Regions from separate parts of the Streptomyces sp. SAS_270 genome, predicted to be linked through region 2. Evidence: riboswitches for the same ligand, from Rfam matches in the RefSeq annotation. Region 2 holds a riboswitch; the other holds the start of a gene.
The links. Region 2 has a riboswitch for S-adenosylmethionine ahead of ACN6LB_RS11870 (aminotransferase class V-fold PLP-dependent enzyme). Riboswitches for the same ligand answer to the same signal wherever they lie in the genome.

Region 1 (7,425 bases), on a different contig from region 2:
CGGCGAAGCTCGACCGGGCGGCCGCGTTCGCCGCGTTCACGCGGGGCGAGGTCGGGATGCTGAACGGGCATCCCACGCTGATGAAGATGGCCGCGAACAAGGGCGTGAAGTTCGGCATGGTGCCGATGCCCGGCGTGGACGGGCGGGCCCGGTCCACGATGGGCGTCGCCGACTGGATGATGGCGTTCAAGCAGAACGGCCACCGCAAGCAGGCCGGCGACTTCCTCGACTTCGTCTACAGCGAGAAGAACGTGCTGGCCTTCTCCCGCGAGTACGACCTGCTGCCGGTGACCACGTCGGCGTCCCAGGCCATGGCCGAGGACCCCAGGGACAAGGACCTCACCCCCTTCCTCGACGAACTCCCCGCCGCCGAGCTCTATCCCGTCGACAAGACCTCCTGGGCCGCCGTCAGCGCCGAGATCAAGGCCGGCATAGGCAAGGCCGTCGCCCCGGGCGGCAACCCGTCCTCGGTCCTCACCGAGCTGCAGAACGCGGCTTCGGTGGCGGAGAGCTCGGAGTAGCCGCCTCGCCCCAGGTCCGGCCGACCTTGTCAGTGCCTGCCGATACCGTGCGGGCATGGAAGAGCTCACCCCCCGGGAGCGGGGGATTCTGGCGATGGAGCGGCAGGGCTGGAGCGGGCCCGGGGCGAAGGAGCGGGCGATACGGGAGCGGCTGGGGCTCGTGCCCGTGAGGTACTACCAGCTGCTCAACGCCCTCCTGGACGACCCCAGGGCGCTGGCCCACGACCCGGTCACGGTCAACCGCCTCCGCCGGATACGCGACGCCCGCCGGGCGGAGCGCTGACCCCGGCACCCCTCCGGCGGGTGCATCGCGCGGATAGGGTCGGCGGTATGGGCAGCCCTACGGAATCCACGGAACCGACGGAAGACACAGATCCCCTCCCGACCCCCGCGACCGCAGCAGGCCGCGACGGCCTGGACGCCATCCTCGCCACCCCCGACCGCGCCGTGATCGCCCTCGACTTCGACGGCACGCTCGCCCCCATCGTCCCCGACCCGGAACAGGCCCGCGCCCACCCGGACGCGGTCGCCGCCCTCGCGGCCCTCGCCCCCAAGGTCGCCGCCGTCGTGGTGGTCACCGGCCGCCCGGCCGGCGTCGCCGTCCGCCACGGCGGCTTCGCGGGCGTGCCGGGCCTGGAGCACCTGGTCGTCCTCGGCCACTACGGCGCCGAGCGCTGGGACGCCGTCAGCTCCACCGTCAGCGCCCCCGCCCCGCACCCAGGCGTCGCCGCCGTACGCGCCGAACTGCCCGGGTTCCTGGACCGCATCGGCGCCTGGCAGGGCACCTGGATCGAGGAGAAGGGCCGCGCGGTGGCGGTCCACACGCGCCGCGCCCAGGATCCGCAGGCCGCCTTCGAAGCCCTCCGCGAGCCCCTCGCCGACCTCGCCTCCCGGCACGGCCTGATCGTCGAACCCGGCCGGATGGTGCTGGAACTGCGCCCACCCGGCATGGACAAGGGCGTCGCACTGCTGGAGTACGTCCGCGAACTCGGCGCCGAAGCAGTCCTCTACGGCGGCGACGACCTCGGCGACCTCCCCGCCTTCGCCGCCGTCGACAAACTCCGCTCCGACGGCGTACCGGGCCTGCTCGTGTGCAGCGGCAGCTCGGAGGTGACGGAACTGTCCGAGCGCGCCGACCTGGTGGTCGACGGCCCGGGGGGAGTCGTACGGCTGCTGGCGGACCTGGCGGCGGCCATCAGCCCGCTGTAGGGGCCTCCAGCGCGTGCAGCTGGTCCAGGAACCACTGGGCCGGCGGCAGCGCAGTCGCCGCCGCGGCAAGCCGCTTCGTGCGTTCCGCGCGCTCGCCCGCCGGCATCGTCAGGGCCTCGTGCAGCGCCCGCGCGGTGCCGATCACGTCGTACGGGTTCACGGTCAGCGCGTCCTCGCCCAGCTCCTCGTAGGCCCCCGCCTCCCGGGACAGCACCAGCACACACCCCTCGTCGGAGACCACCGGGACCTCCTTGGCGACCAGGTTCATCCCGTCCCGGACGGGGTTGACCAGCGCCACGTCGGCGAGCCGGTAGGCGGCCAGCGAGCGGGCGAAGTCGTCCTTGACGTGCAGCACCACGGGGGTCCAACCCGGCGTCCCGTAGCGGGAGTTGATCTCATCCGCCAGGCGCTGCACCTCGGCCGTGTAGTCGCGGTACACGGCGAGGTCCTGCCGGGAGGGGTAGGCGAACGCCACGTGCACGACCCGCTCGCGCCACGCGGGCTCGTCGTCCAGGAGCTGCCGGAAGGACAGCAGCCCGCGCACGATGTTCTTCGACAGCTCGGTGCGGTCCACCCGTACGACGGTCCGGCGGCGCTCACCGTCCGGGCCCCGCCCGATCTGCTCGCGCAGCGCGGCCATCCGCTCGCCGACGTCCGCCTGGTGCGCGCGGGCCCGCAGGAAGTCCGCGTCCGCGCCCAGCCCGTGCACCCCGACCCGGGTGCCGCCGAGCCCGCCCACGAGCGCGTCCGCGCAGGCGGTGAACGCGTCCGCCCAGCGCCGCGTCAGGAAGCCGAGCCGGTCCGCGCCCAGCATGCCGCGCAGCACCTGCTCGGCGATGTCGTCGGGGAGCATGCGGAAGTAGTCGACCGGCGCCCAAGGGGTGTGGGAGAAGTGACCGATCCTGAGGTCGGGGCGCAGTTCGCGCAGCATCCCGGGGACCAGCGTCAGGTGGTAGTCCTGCACGAGCACCGCCGCGCCCTCGGCCGCCTCGTCGGCCAGCGCCTCGGCGAACGCCCGGTTGTACGTCTCGTACGACGCCCACTGCCGCCGGAACTCCGCGTCGAAGACGGGCTCCAGCGGCGTCTGGTACAGCAGGTGGTGGACGAACCACAGCACCGAGTTCGCGATGCCGTTGTACGCGTCCGCGTGCACGTCGGCGTCGATGTCCAGCATCCGTACGCCGTCCTCGCCGACCCCGCGCCGCACCGCCTCGCGGTCCCCGTCACCGAGAGCCGAGCACACCCACAGGGCGCCCGCGTCCGGCCCGATCGCCGAGAGCCCGGAGACCAGCCCGCCCCCACCGCGCCTGGGGGTGAGTTCCCCGGTCTCGTCCAGCGAGTACGAGACCGGGCCCCGGTTGGACGCGACGAGAATCCGATGAGCACCGTGCGCAGAAGCCATACGCCTCAACCTAGCCCGGCTCGGAAACGCTCAAACGTACGGAAGCGGTACGGCAGGACGTATACAACCGCCCGATCACGCCACTCTGCGTGACTGGTACTCCGCGATGTCCGCCATCGGCGGCCGCTCCTCGGTGTCGACCGAGTGCGTGCGCGGCTCGAAGCCTTCCCTGCCCCGCTCGAACTGGGTGAGGGACGGGCGGATCAGATGCCCGCGGGCCAGCCGCAGCTGCGCCGTGCGGTAGATCGCGGCGGCCATGCGGCCCAGCGCCTGTCCGTCCTGGTGGCGGTGCTTGCGCACACCCACGTCCACCTGGGCCAGCGCGTCCAACCCCACCAGATGCAGCGCGTCGACCAGCATGCCCAGCTCCACCCCGTACCCGACGGGGAACGGCAGCTGTTCCAGCAGGGAGCGGCGGGCGGCGTACTCCCCGCCGAGCGGCTGGACGAAGCCGGCCAGCTGCGGCCAGTGCATGTTCAGCAGCGGGCGCGCCATGAGTTCCGTGACCCGGCCGCCCTGACCTGCGGCAGAGCCCAGCGGACGGTCGTACATCGCCTTGACGAGGTCCACGCCGGGCTCGGTGAGCAGCGGCCCGACGATCCCCGACACGAAGTCCGACGAGAACTCCTTCAGGTCCGCGTCGATGAAGCAGACGATGTCCCCACCGGTCACCAGCAGCGACCGCCACAGGACCTCGCCCTTGCCGGGCACGGCCGGAATGCGCGGGAGTATCTCGTCCCGGTGCACCACCCGGGCCCCCGCGGCGGCGGCGACCGCGGAGGTGCGGTCCGTCGAGCCGGAGTCGACGACGACGATCTCGTCGACGAGGGGCACCTGGTGCATCAGGTCATGGCGGATGACGGCGACGATCTCACCGACCGTCTCCTCCTCGTTCAGCGCGGGCAGCACGACGCTCACCGAGGAGTTCGTGGCGCGCTTCGCGGCGACGAGCCGGTGCAGCGGGCGGTCGGAAACGGACCAGGAGCGGGTACTCAGCCACCGCTCGACTTCTTCCAGCACAGTCTGCGGCTCCTCACTGTCTGACCCCATGATCCCTCGACCATGTGATCCATCTCGCGGTTCGGACGACTATCTCAACTGTCCTGGCCTTCGGTTACAGTCTTGAACAACGCGGATGACCATCGCATGTCGGGGGTCGCCACCGCGTAGCAGAGATCAACAATCGAATACCGCTCATCCAGAGGGGCAGAGGGATACGGCCCGTTGAAGCCCCGGCAACCCTCCAGTCGGTTCTCGTACGACATGCACGTCATCGACGTCGTCGCAGCGAGGCTCCCGACTAGGGAAGGTGCCAAATCCGTCTCACGGCGAAGTGCGCCGTGAGGAAGATGAGGAGAAAGGGCCTCGCCTCCATGGCTGCGCAGACTGATGTAGACACCACGATCACCACTGCAGGCACCACGAACTCCGTCGATCTGGGTCCCGCCGCGGCGCTCTCCTGCCGCGAGTGCGGACACCGTGTGCCCCTCGGCCCGGTCTTCGCCTGCGAGGAGTGTTTCGGCCCCCTCGAGATCGCGTACGACTTCTCGGCCTACGACACCGAAGAACTCCGCAAGCGTATCGAGGCCGGCCCCGCGAACATCTGGCGCTACGCGCCGCTGCTTCCCGTCCCGGCCGACGTGGCGGAGAAGCCGAACATCAACCCGGGCTGGACCAAGCTCGTCCAGGCCGACAACCTGGCCCGCGAGCTGGGCGTCGACGCCGGCAAGCTGTTCGTGAAGGACGACTCCGGCAACCCGACGCACTCCTTCAAGGACCGCGTCGTCGCGCAGGCCATCGAGGCGGCGCGCGCGTTCGACTTCACCACCCTCTCCTGCTCCTCCACGGGCAACCTGGCCGGCGCCGTCGGCGCCGCCGCCGCCCGGGCCGGTTTCCGCTCCTGCGTGTTCATCCCGCACGACCTGGAGCAGGGCAAGGTCGTCATGGCCGCGATCTACGGCGGCGAGCTCGTCGGCATCGAGGGCAACTACGACGACGTGAACCGCTTCTGCTCCGAGCTGATCGGCGACCCGGCCGGCGAGGGCTGGGGCTTCGTCAACGTCAACCTGCGCCCGTACTACGCGGAGGGCAGCAAGACCCTGGCGTACGAGATCTGCGAGCAGCTCGGCTGGCAGCTGCCCGACCAGCTCGTGGTGCCCATCGCCTCCGGCTCCCAGCTCACGAAGATCGACAAGGGGCTGCAGGAGCTGATCAAGCTCGGCCTCGTCGAGGACAAGCCGTACAAGATCTTCGGCGCCCAGGCCGAGGGCTGCTCGCCGGTGTCCGTCGCCTACAAGGCCGGCCACGACGTCGTACGCCCGCAGAAGCCGAACACCATCGCCAAGTCGCTCGCCATCGGCAACCCGGCCGACGGGCCGTACGTGCTCGACATCGCGCGCCGTACCGGCGGTGCGGTGGAGGATGTGAACGACGAGCAGGTCGTGGACGCGATCAAGCTGCTCGCGCGGACGGAGGGCATCTTCGCCGAGACGGCGGGTGGCGTGACGGTGGGTGTCGCGAAGAAGCTGATCGAGAACGGTCTGCTCGACCCGACCCTGACCACCGTCGTGCTGAACACCGGCGACGGCCTCAAGACCCTGGACGCGGTGGCCGGCACCGGCCTGACCGCGACCATCCGCCCGAACCTGGACTCCTTCCGAGAGGCTGGCCTCGCATCATGAGCGTCAACGTCCGCATCCCCACCATCCTGCGCACCTACACCGGCGGCCAGGCCGAGGTGAGCGCCGAGGGCGCGACCCTCGCCGACGTCATCGCCGACCTGGAGAAGAACCACACAGGCATCGCCGCCCGCGTTCTCGACGACCAGGGCAAGCTGCGCCGCTTCGTCAACGTGTACGTCAACGACGACGACGTCCGCTTCGAGCAGGGTCTGGAGACGGTGACGCCGGACGGCGCGGGCGTCTCGATCATCCCGGCCGTCGCCGGAGGCTGACCGCCCCTTTCGTTACCTTCGGTAACGGCTGTCACTCATTGTTCATCGAATTGCCCTCTCCGTAAGAGAAACGGAGGGGGCAATTCTGTATGGTTGAGCGCGGTACAGTTGGGGAACCTGCTTCGCTTTCCGAGTCGTCCTCATGCCGGGCGCATATGAGTTCTCGCCCGACACCCGATAAGAAGCAGCCAAAGTGCCCCATCATTTCTAGCCGTTTATGGCATTTATGGGGCCCGACTTGCCCTGAATCTGCGCAAATTCTCCGCATTTTCCCGATCGGTCATGCCCAGAATTCTCGTCCGATTGACCTGTTGCAGACGGCAGTTGGACAGATACATTCAGCCGCGGTCGACGCGTTCCGGCGCACACCCCCAACCGTTGGGGGGTGAGGTCTGACCCGGATCCACGAAGTGTGGATCTGTGCAAGGGCCAGTAATAGGGGAGTTAGGCATGGCTCAGGGCACCGTCAAGTGGTTCAACGCGGAGAAGGGGTACGGCTTCATCGCGGTCGACGGTGGTGCGGATGTATTCGTCCACTACAGCGCGATTCAGATGGACGGCTACCGCACCCTTGAAGAGGGCCAGCGGGTCGAGTTCGAGATCTCGCAGGGTCAGAAGGGGCCGCAGGCGGACATGGTCCGACTGGCTGCCGGCTGAAGCACGCGCCGACTGAACACAAACAGCGACGTGACGAAGGGCTCGTACCTCCAGGGGTACGAGCCCTTCGGCGTGCCCAGGGATGCGGGCGGACGGCCCCGCGCCCCGCGCACGCGCCCCCCTGCTCACCTGGGGATCAACCCGAGCCGCTTGCACTCGGCAGGGGCGAGTGCTAATCATTGGCGTTAGCACTCTGAAGGTGAGAGTGATAACGAGGACCGGGTCGGTGAGGCTCGCAGGCCAAGTGGGGCAAGGAACCACGAGGCCGGCAGGCCGTCCGTCGCGGGCGCGGGCGCGGTCCTGGAGATTCCACCCCAGTCCGGGAGGACCACTTCACATGGCCAAGATCATCGCGTTCGACGAGGAGGCACGGCGCGGTCTCGAGCGCGGGATGAACCAGCTCGCCGACGCCGTCAAGGTCACCCTTGGCCCCAAGGGCCGCAACGTCGTCCTCGAGAAGAAGTGGGGCGCCCCCACGATCACCAACGATGGTGTTTCCATCGCCAAGGAGATCGAGCTCGAGGACCCGTACGAGAAGATCGGCGCCGAGCTGGTCAAGGAAGTCGCCAAGAAGACGGACGACGTCGCCGGTGACGGTACGACCACGGCGACCGTTCTGGCGCAGGCGCTGGTCCGCGAGGGCCTGCGCAACGTAGCCGCCGGTGCCAACCCGATGGCCCTCA
Region 2 (7,425 bases):
CGAGCTCCTCGCGCAGCCGCTCCAGCTCGACCCGGCTCTCCTCGTCGGCGCGCTCGGCGTCCGCCCGCTGGGCCTCCTCGCCCGCGGCGGTCACCAGCTTCACCCAGCCGGTGGGGCGCAGCACGTACGCGGCCGCCGCCACGTCCAGCGGGTCGGCGGCCGGGGGCGGCGCGGCCGAGTCGAGGGCCGCGGCCAGTTCCGGCTGGGCCTCGCGGAGCTTCTCGGCGATCCGCTGTCTGAACAGCGGGTCCGTCTCCAGCGCCGCGGCCATCGCGTTGCCCGCGAACTTGGCCCGGCGGGTCGGGGTGAACCGGGCATACTGCCGCAGCGGAGCGGGCAGTTCGGCGACCGTCAGTCCGCCGAAGCCGTCGGAGACGATCTGCACGACACGGCGGCGCACGCCGTCGGGCAGCGGACGGTCGAGCACCTCAGCGGTGCCGTCGTCCGGCTCCCCGCCTGTGGTCTCCACCATCCGTCACCCCAATGCCTGTGCGGGGCCCGCTCCCTCAGGAGCCGGCGCCCGGCCTGTCCACGAGTTCCACCTGATCCACGGCGTTGCACCAGCGGCAGCGCACCGACTCGATGGTCTCACTGACCACCTCACGTTCCTCGACGTTCGGCTCACCGGCCAGGTCGAGGTGTACGTACTCGACGACCTTCGACGAGCGGGTCACGTCGAAACGCGTCAGATTGCCGCAGAGGGTGCAGCGCCACCGGGTCTCGGCGGTGGGCGGGGGAACCGTCATCGTGGCTGGTCGCTTTCCTTCTAGTGTGCGTCCGAACCGGTCGCCCGGTGCGTGTGGCTCGTTACCCTACGGCCTGGCGGGGACTCGACGCTCGGCTGTCCACGGCGGCGAGGCGGCCTGTGCGGTTCGGTCCCGTTACGCCATGCTCTGTTCATGATCGGCAACCGGGGCGGCAGCTGGGGTGCGACGGTCGGCGGAGCCCTCCGCCGACAGCCGGCGCCGATGACGTACGCAGTGATCGTCCTGTGCTGCCTGATCTTCGTGATCGGTCCGGCGGCCGGGCTCAATCCCGTCTACGGCACCGGTGACGAACTGCTCGCCGCGCAGCGCTCCTACTTCGCGCGCTGGGGCGTCGTCCCGGCCGAGCTGCTCGGCGGCGCCCCGCGCGCCGCGCTGACACCCGCGACGGCGCTCTTCGTGCACGGCAGCTGGCTGCATCTGCTGGGCAACATGCTCTTCCTCTACGTCTTCGGGGCGATGGCCGAGGAACGCATGGGCCACATCGAGTTCGCCCTCTTCTACGTGGGCTGCGGCTATCTGGCCCTGCTGGGGTACGCGGCCGCCAACGCCGGCTCCGCCCAGACACTGGTCGGCGCCTCCGGGGCGATCTCCGCGGTCCTCGGCGCGTTCCTGTACTTGTTCCCCGGGGCCCGGGTGACCAGTCTCTTCCCGTTCCTGTTCTTCCTGCCGCTGCGCTTCCCGGCCTGGCTGGTCCTGCCGTTCTGGGCCGCCCTGCAGTGGCTGGCGGCGGGCCGGGCCGCCCAGGGCCCCGGCGTCGCCTACCTGGCCCACCTGGTGGGCTTCGGTCTGGGCTTCGTCTACGCGTGGGTCCGATTCGGCCCAACCACTAGAGTGAAGGCCTCAGCAGCGGCCCCCGAGGGAGAGAACCAACCGTGATCACCGCGATCGTCCTCATCAAGACCAGCGTGGACCGGATCCCCGAGATCGCCGAGTCGATCGCCGCGCTGGAGAGCGTCAGCGAGGTCTTCTCCGTCACCGGCACCTACGACCTGATCGCGATGGTCCGCGTGAAAGCCCACGACGACCTCGCGGACATCATCCCCGGCCAGATCAGCAAGATCCCCGGCGTCGAGGCCACCGACACCCACGTCGCGTTCCGTACGTACTCCCAGCACGACCTGGAGGCGGCGTTCGCGATCGGTCTGGACTCCTGACCTGCTGAACACCGCCTCACAAAGGCTCAGACCGCCGGCACGCAGCGCCCGCCCTCGGTCCGGTACTGCCACCGCGCACCGTCGCGGACCAGCTCCTTCACCGCGCGCACGAAACGCTCCACGTGCTCGTCGGGCGTACCGGCACCGAAGCTGACGCGGATGGCGTTGAGGGACTTCTCCCCGGGCGCCGCCTCGGGGGCACCGCACTCGCCCTGGGTCCCGGGGTCGCTGCCCAGCAGGGTGCGGACCAGCGGGTGCGCGCAGAACAGGCCGTCGCGGACGCCGATGCCGTACTCGGCGGAGAGCGCGGCGGCGAAGTGCGAGCTGTTCCAGCCCTCGACGACGAAGGAGAGGACACCGACGCGCGGGGCGTCGTCGCCGAACAGCGAGAGCACACGCACCTCGGGGACCTCGGCGAGGCCCTCGCGGACCGTGTCGATCAGCTGCTGCTCGCGGGCGACCAGTGTGTCGAAGCCGGCCTCGGTCAGGGCCTTGCAGGCCGACGCGATGGAGTAGACGCCGATGACGTTCGGGGAACCGGCCTCGTGGCGGGCGGCCGTGTCGTGCCACTCGACGTCCACTCCCCCGTCCTCGCGCCGCGCGACCTTGCGGCTGGCGCCGCCGCCCGCGAGGTACGGCTCGGCAGCACGCAGCCAGTCGGAGCGGCCGGCGAGGACGCCGGAGCCGAAGGGCGCGTACAGCTTGTGCCCGGAGAAGGCGACCCAGTCGACGTCGAGGTCCTGCACGGACACCGGGTGGTGCGGGGCGAGCTGCGCGGCGTCCAGGACGATGCGGGAGCCGTGCGCGTGGGCGGCGGCGGCCAGCTCACGCACCGGCCACAGCTCACCGGTGACGTTCGAGGCGCCGGTGACGCAGACGAGGGCCGGGCCGTAGGGGTCGCGGTCGGCGAGGGCGCGCTCCAGGGTGGCGACGGCCTCGCCGGGGGTGCGCGGGGCGTTCAGGTAAGTCACCCGGGCGTCCCGCCAGGGCAGCAGCGAGGCGTGGTGCTCGGTCTCGAAGACGAAGACCTGGCAGTCGGCCGGGAGAGCGGCGGCGAGCAGGTTGAGGGAGTCGGTGGTGGACCGGGTGAAGACGACCTGGTCGTCCTCACGACAGTCCAGGAACTCGGCGACGGTCACGCGGGCGTTCTCGAACAGGTCGGTGGACAGCTGCGAGAGGTACCCGGCGCCACGGTGCACGCTGCCGTAGTAGGGGGCGTACGCGGCGACGTCGTCCCACACCCGCTGGAGTGCCGGGGCGCTGGCCGCGTAGTCGAGGGCGGCGTAGGTGACCTCGCCACCGGTGACGAGCGGGACGGTCACATCCCGGCCCAGAACGGGCAGAGGGGTACAAAGGGTCTGGTCGGCGGCAGCGGTGGAGACAGACATGGCGAACTCCCGTGAGAGGCAGGCGCGGGGGTCTGGGGGTATCCCCCAGAAAGGCACAGCGCTGCGCGAGCACCCGTCGACGGGTATGGCTCAGCGCAGGAGGAGGTGAAAAGAAGGGTGCGGAAAAGGGGCTTCGAAAAGCCCTATCGCATTCGCTTGCTCACGAGACTGCTCCCTTGAGGACCAGGACCCCAGGGATGCGCCACTCGAAATGAGTGCGCAGGGGTCCGCGCTTGCCGTAGACCTCGCTGCCTACGGCCTGGTCTTCACCCGGGGCACCCCGCCACGGACGGAGGGTTGCCGGACAGTCGGCCGGGGCCTCATGACTGTCGCTCATGACCTGGTACAGCATCTTGCCACACGATCTTCGACGCGCAAGGCGCAGTCCAGGATCCGGACTGCGCCTCGCGTCACATCACGTACGGCTCAGGCGTTGCTGGCCGCCACCCACCGCTCCAGGACCCGCTTGGCGGCCCCGGAGTCGATGGCCTCGGCCGCCTTCTCCATTCCGGCGCGCAGCTGGTCCGCGAGGGTTCCGTCGCCCGGCGAGAGAGCCACCAGCGCGGCCGCCGAGTTCAGCAGCACCGCGTCCCGTACGGGGCCGGTCTCGCCGTTCAGCAGCCGTCGGGCGACCTCCGCGTTGTACGAGGGGTCGCCGCCGCCGAGCGCCTCGACGGGGACGAGGGCGAGGCCGGTGTCGCGCGGGTCGAAGGACTCCTCGCGCACCTTGCCGTCCCTGACTACCCAGACGTGGGAGGTGGCGGTGGTCGTCAGCTCGTCCAGGCCGTCGTCACCCCGGAAGACGAGCGAGGAGTTGCCGCGCTCGGCGAGGACGCCGGCCACGATGGGCGCCATACGGGGGTCCGCGACGCCGACGGCCTGCGCCTTCACCCGGGCGGGGTTGGTGAGCGGGCCAAGGGCGTTGAACGTCGTACGGATGCCCAACTGGCCGCGTGCGGCGGCCACATGACGCAGCGCCGGATGGAACTTCACGGCGAAGCAGAAGGTGATCCCGGCCTCCTCGGCGACCTCGGCGACCCGCTTCACGCTCAGGTTCAGGTTGACGCCGAGCTTCTCCAGTACGTCGGAGGAGCCGGACGCGGAGGACGCGGCGCGGTTGCCGTGCTTGACGACCTTGGCGCCCGTGCCGGCCACGACGATCGCCGACATGGTGGAGATGTTGACGGTCTTTGCGCCGTCGCCCCCCGTTCCGACGATGTCGACGGTCTCGCCCGGCACCTCGATCACGTTCGCGTGCTCGTACATCGTCCGGACGAGCCCGGTGATCTCCTCGACGGTCTCGCCCTTGGCGCGCAGCGCGACCATGAAGCCGGCGATCTGGGCGTCGGTCGCCTCACCGCGCAGGATGCGGTCCATCGCCCAGGCGGTGTGGTCCGCGCTCTGGTCACGGCCGTCGAGGAGGCCGTTCAGCACCTCGGGCCAGGAACGGCCCGCCGCGATATCGCCTCCAGCGGGGGTCACAGCACTCATTGCCGCTCCTGGGTTCGTAGACACGTACAAGCTGGGTCCACCCTATCCAGGGCCGCGGACGGCAAAGAGCCCCGTCCATGAACTGGACGGGGCTCCTGCCGTGGCGATCAGTACCGCTGGGCGGGGATCAGTGGTGGCCGTGGCCGCTCGTGATCTCCTTGTACTCCTCGACGGTGGGCTTGGGGATCTGGTTGTTCTCCCCGTAGTAGCCCTTGCTGAGCTTGGCGCGCAGCTTCTGCGTGCCGCTCACCTTGCGCTCGACACCGTTCTCGTCGACCGTCGGGCCGATCTCGGCGGGCCGGTACTGCTCGTGCGCGGTGAGGGTGTGCAGCGCGTCCTGGCTGAGCGGCTCGTGGATCTCGACGAACTCACCGTGCGGCAGGCGCTTGATGATGCCCGACTCACGGCCGTGCAGCACCTTGTCGTGGTCGCGACGCTGGAGGCCGAGGCAGATCCGCTTGGTGGCGATGAACACGAGCACCGGTACGACGAAGAACGCGATCCGGACGAACCAGGTGATCGAGTTGATCGACAGGTGGAAGTGCGTGGCCCAGAGGTCGTTGCCACCACCGACGAGCAGGACGAAGTACCAGCTGATCCACGCGGCACCGAAGGCCGTGCGGGTCGGGACGTTGCGCGGGCGGTCCAGGATGTGGTGCTCGCGCTTGTCGCCGGTGACCCAGGACTCGATGAACGGGTAGACCGCGATCGCGACCAGGACCAGCGGGAAGATCATCAGCGGGATGAACACGCCCAGGACGAGCGTGTGACCCCAGAGGTTGATCTCCCAGCCCGGCATGACACGGATCAGGCCCTCGGAGAAGCCCATGTACCAGTCGGGCTGGGCGCCGGTGGACACCTGGTCCGGACGGTAGGGACCCATGGCCCAGATCGGGTTGATCGAGGCGATCGCCGCGATGACCGCGATGACACCGAAGACCAGGAAGAAGAAGCCTCCGGCCTTGGCCATGTAGACCGGCAGCAGCGGCATGCCGACGACGTTCTTGTTGGTCTTTCCGGGGCCCGCGAACTGCGTGTGCTTGTGGTAGAAGACCAGGATCAGGTGGCCGACGACCAGGCCGAGCATGATGCCCGGCAGCAGCAGTACGTGGATCGAGTAGAAGCGGGCCACGAAGTCGCCGCCCGGGAACTCTCCGCCGAAGAGGAAGAACGACAGGTACGTGCCGACGATCGGCACGGACAGGACCGCGCCCTCCATGAAGCGGACACCGGTGCCGGAGAGCAGGTCGTCCGGGAGCGAGTAACCGGTGAAGCCGGTGAACATGCCCAGGACGAACAGCAGGAAGCCGAACAGCCAGTTGACCTCACGGGGCTTGCGGAACGCACCCGTGAAGAACACGCGCATCATGTGCACGAACATGCCGGCGAGGAAGATCAGCGCCGCCCAGTGGTGGATCTGCCGGATCAGCAGACCACCGCGCACCTCGAAGGAGATGTGCATGGTCGAGTTGAACGCCTCGGACATCAGCTGACCCTGCAACGGGACGTAGCTGCCGTCGTACACCACCTCGTTCATCGAGGGGTGGAAGAACAGCGTCAGGTACACACCCGTGAGGATGATGATGATGAAGCTGTAGAGGCAGACCTCACCCAACATGAACGACCAGTGGTCGGGGAAGATCTTGCGCATGTTGGACTTGGCCAGGGAGTAGATCCCCAGACGGCCGTCGGCCCAGTCGGCCACCCGCTCACCGGCGGGCGCCTTCTCGCGCGAACGCGAGTCGGAGGTGGTGGTAGTGCTCATCCGCGCTCCCAGAATGCAGGACCGACGGGCTCTTCGAAGTCGCCGAGCGCCTCGAGGTAGCCGTCTGCGTTCACACCGATGCGCAACTGCGGCAGGGCGTGACCGGCCGGGCCGAAGATCACTCGGGCACCGTCGGAGAGGTCGAAGGTGGACTGGTGGCACGGGCAGAGGACGTGGTGCGTCTGCTGCTCGTACAGGGAGATCGGGCAACCGACGTGGGTGCAGATCTTCGAGTAGGCCACGATTCCCTCGTGGGACCACTCGAGTTCCTTCTTGTCCTTGATGTTGTCCGGCTGGAGCCGGACGATCATCAGGGCAGTCTTGGCGATCTCCTTCTGGAAGTCCTCGTCGTGCTCCTCCAGGCCCTCGGGCTTGGCGAACGTCAGCGAACCGACCACGACGTCCGAGGCACGCAGCGGCTCGTTGGTGTTCATGTTGACGAGCAGCTTGCCCTTGGACCAGAGCGTGTGACGCAGCTTGGTGCCGGGCAGCGGGCCGAGGTCGCGCAGCAGCATGACGCCGGAGAGCGGGAACAGGGCCAGCGCGCCGAACATCGTGTTGCGGATCAGCTTGCGGCGGCCGAGCGCCGACTCCCTTGCGCCGTCCCTGAAGTCGGCCATGACCTTGGCCTTGACCTCGGGCGGGGCCTCGATCGGGTGACGCTCGTCCGCGATCTCCACGTCGGACATCAGGGTGCGGGCCCAGTGGACCGCCCCCGCGCCGATGGTGAAGAGCGCGATACCGAGGGTCATTCCCAGCGCGAAGTTCAGCGCGCTGATGTGCCCGATCGGGAAGACGTAGATCGCCTTGTCGTTCGGGATCGCCACGTACGAGGCGATGAAGCCCACGGTGGCCAGCAT

Region 1: another riboswitch for S-adenosylmethionine. It lies ahead of thrC (threonine synthase); the one in region 2 lies ahead of ACN6LB_RS11870 (aminotransferase class V-fold PLP-dependent enzyme).

Annotation. Positions count from the first base shown of each region.
Region 1 is NZ_JBMNDS010000001.1:139,338-146,762, forward strand. Features, by position in the region: gene ACN6LB_RS00730 (ABC transporter substrate-binding protein) at 1-521, shown strand, start outside; gene ACN6LB_RS00735 (DUF3263 domain-containing protein) at 577-804, shown strand; gene otsB (trehalose-phosphatase) at 852-1,730, shown strand; gene ACN6LB_RS00745 (alpha,alpha-trehalose-phosphate synthase (UDP-forming)) at 1,717-3,132, opposite strand; gene ACN6LB_RS00750 (glucosyl-3-phosphoglycerate synthase) at 3,208-4,152, opposite strand; SAM riboswitch class I at 4,324-4,488, shown strand; gene thrC (threonine synthase) at 4,506-5,813, shown strand; gene ACN6LB_RS00760 (MoaD/ThiS family protein) at 5,810-6,085, shown strand; gene ACN6LB_RS00765 (cold-shock protein) at 6,536-6,742, shown strand; gene groL (chaperonin GroEL) at 7,080-7,425, shown strand, end outside.
Region 2 is NZ_JBMNDS010000013.1:57,317-64,741, reverse strand. Features, by position in the region: gene ACN6LB_RS11890 (NYN domain-containing protein) at 1-472, opposite strand, end outside; gene ACN6LB_RS11885 (hypothetical protein) at 507-746, opposite strand; gene ACN6LB_RS11880 (rhomboid family intramembrane serine protease) at 900-1,643, shown strand; gene ACN6LB_RS11875 (Lrp/AsnC family transcriptional regulator) at 1,640-1,921, shown strand; gene ACN6LB_RS11870 (aminotransferase class V-fold PLP-dependent enzyme) at 1,948-3,309, opposite strand; SAM riboswitch class IV at 3,534-3,650, opposite strand; gene trpD (anthranilate phosphoribosyltransferase) at 3,736-4,800, opposite strand; gene qcrB (cytochrome bc1 complex cytochrome b subunit) at 4,928-6,565, opposite strand; gene qcrA (cytochrome bc1 complex Rieske iron-sulfur subunit) at 6,562-7,425, opposite strand, start outside.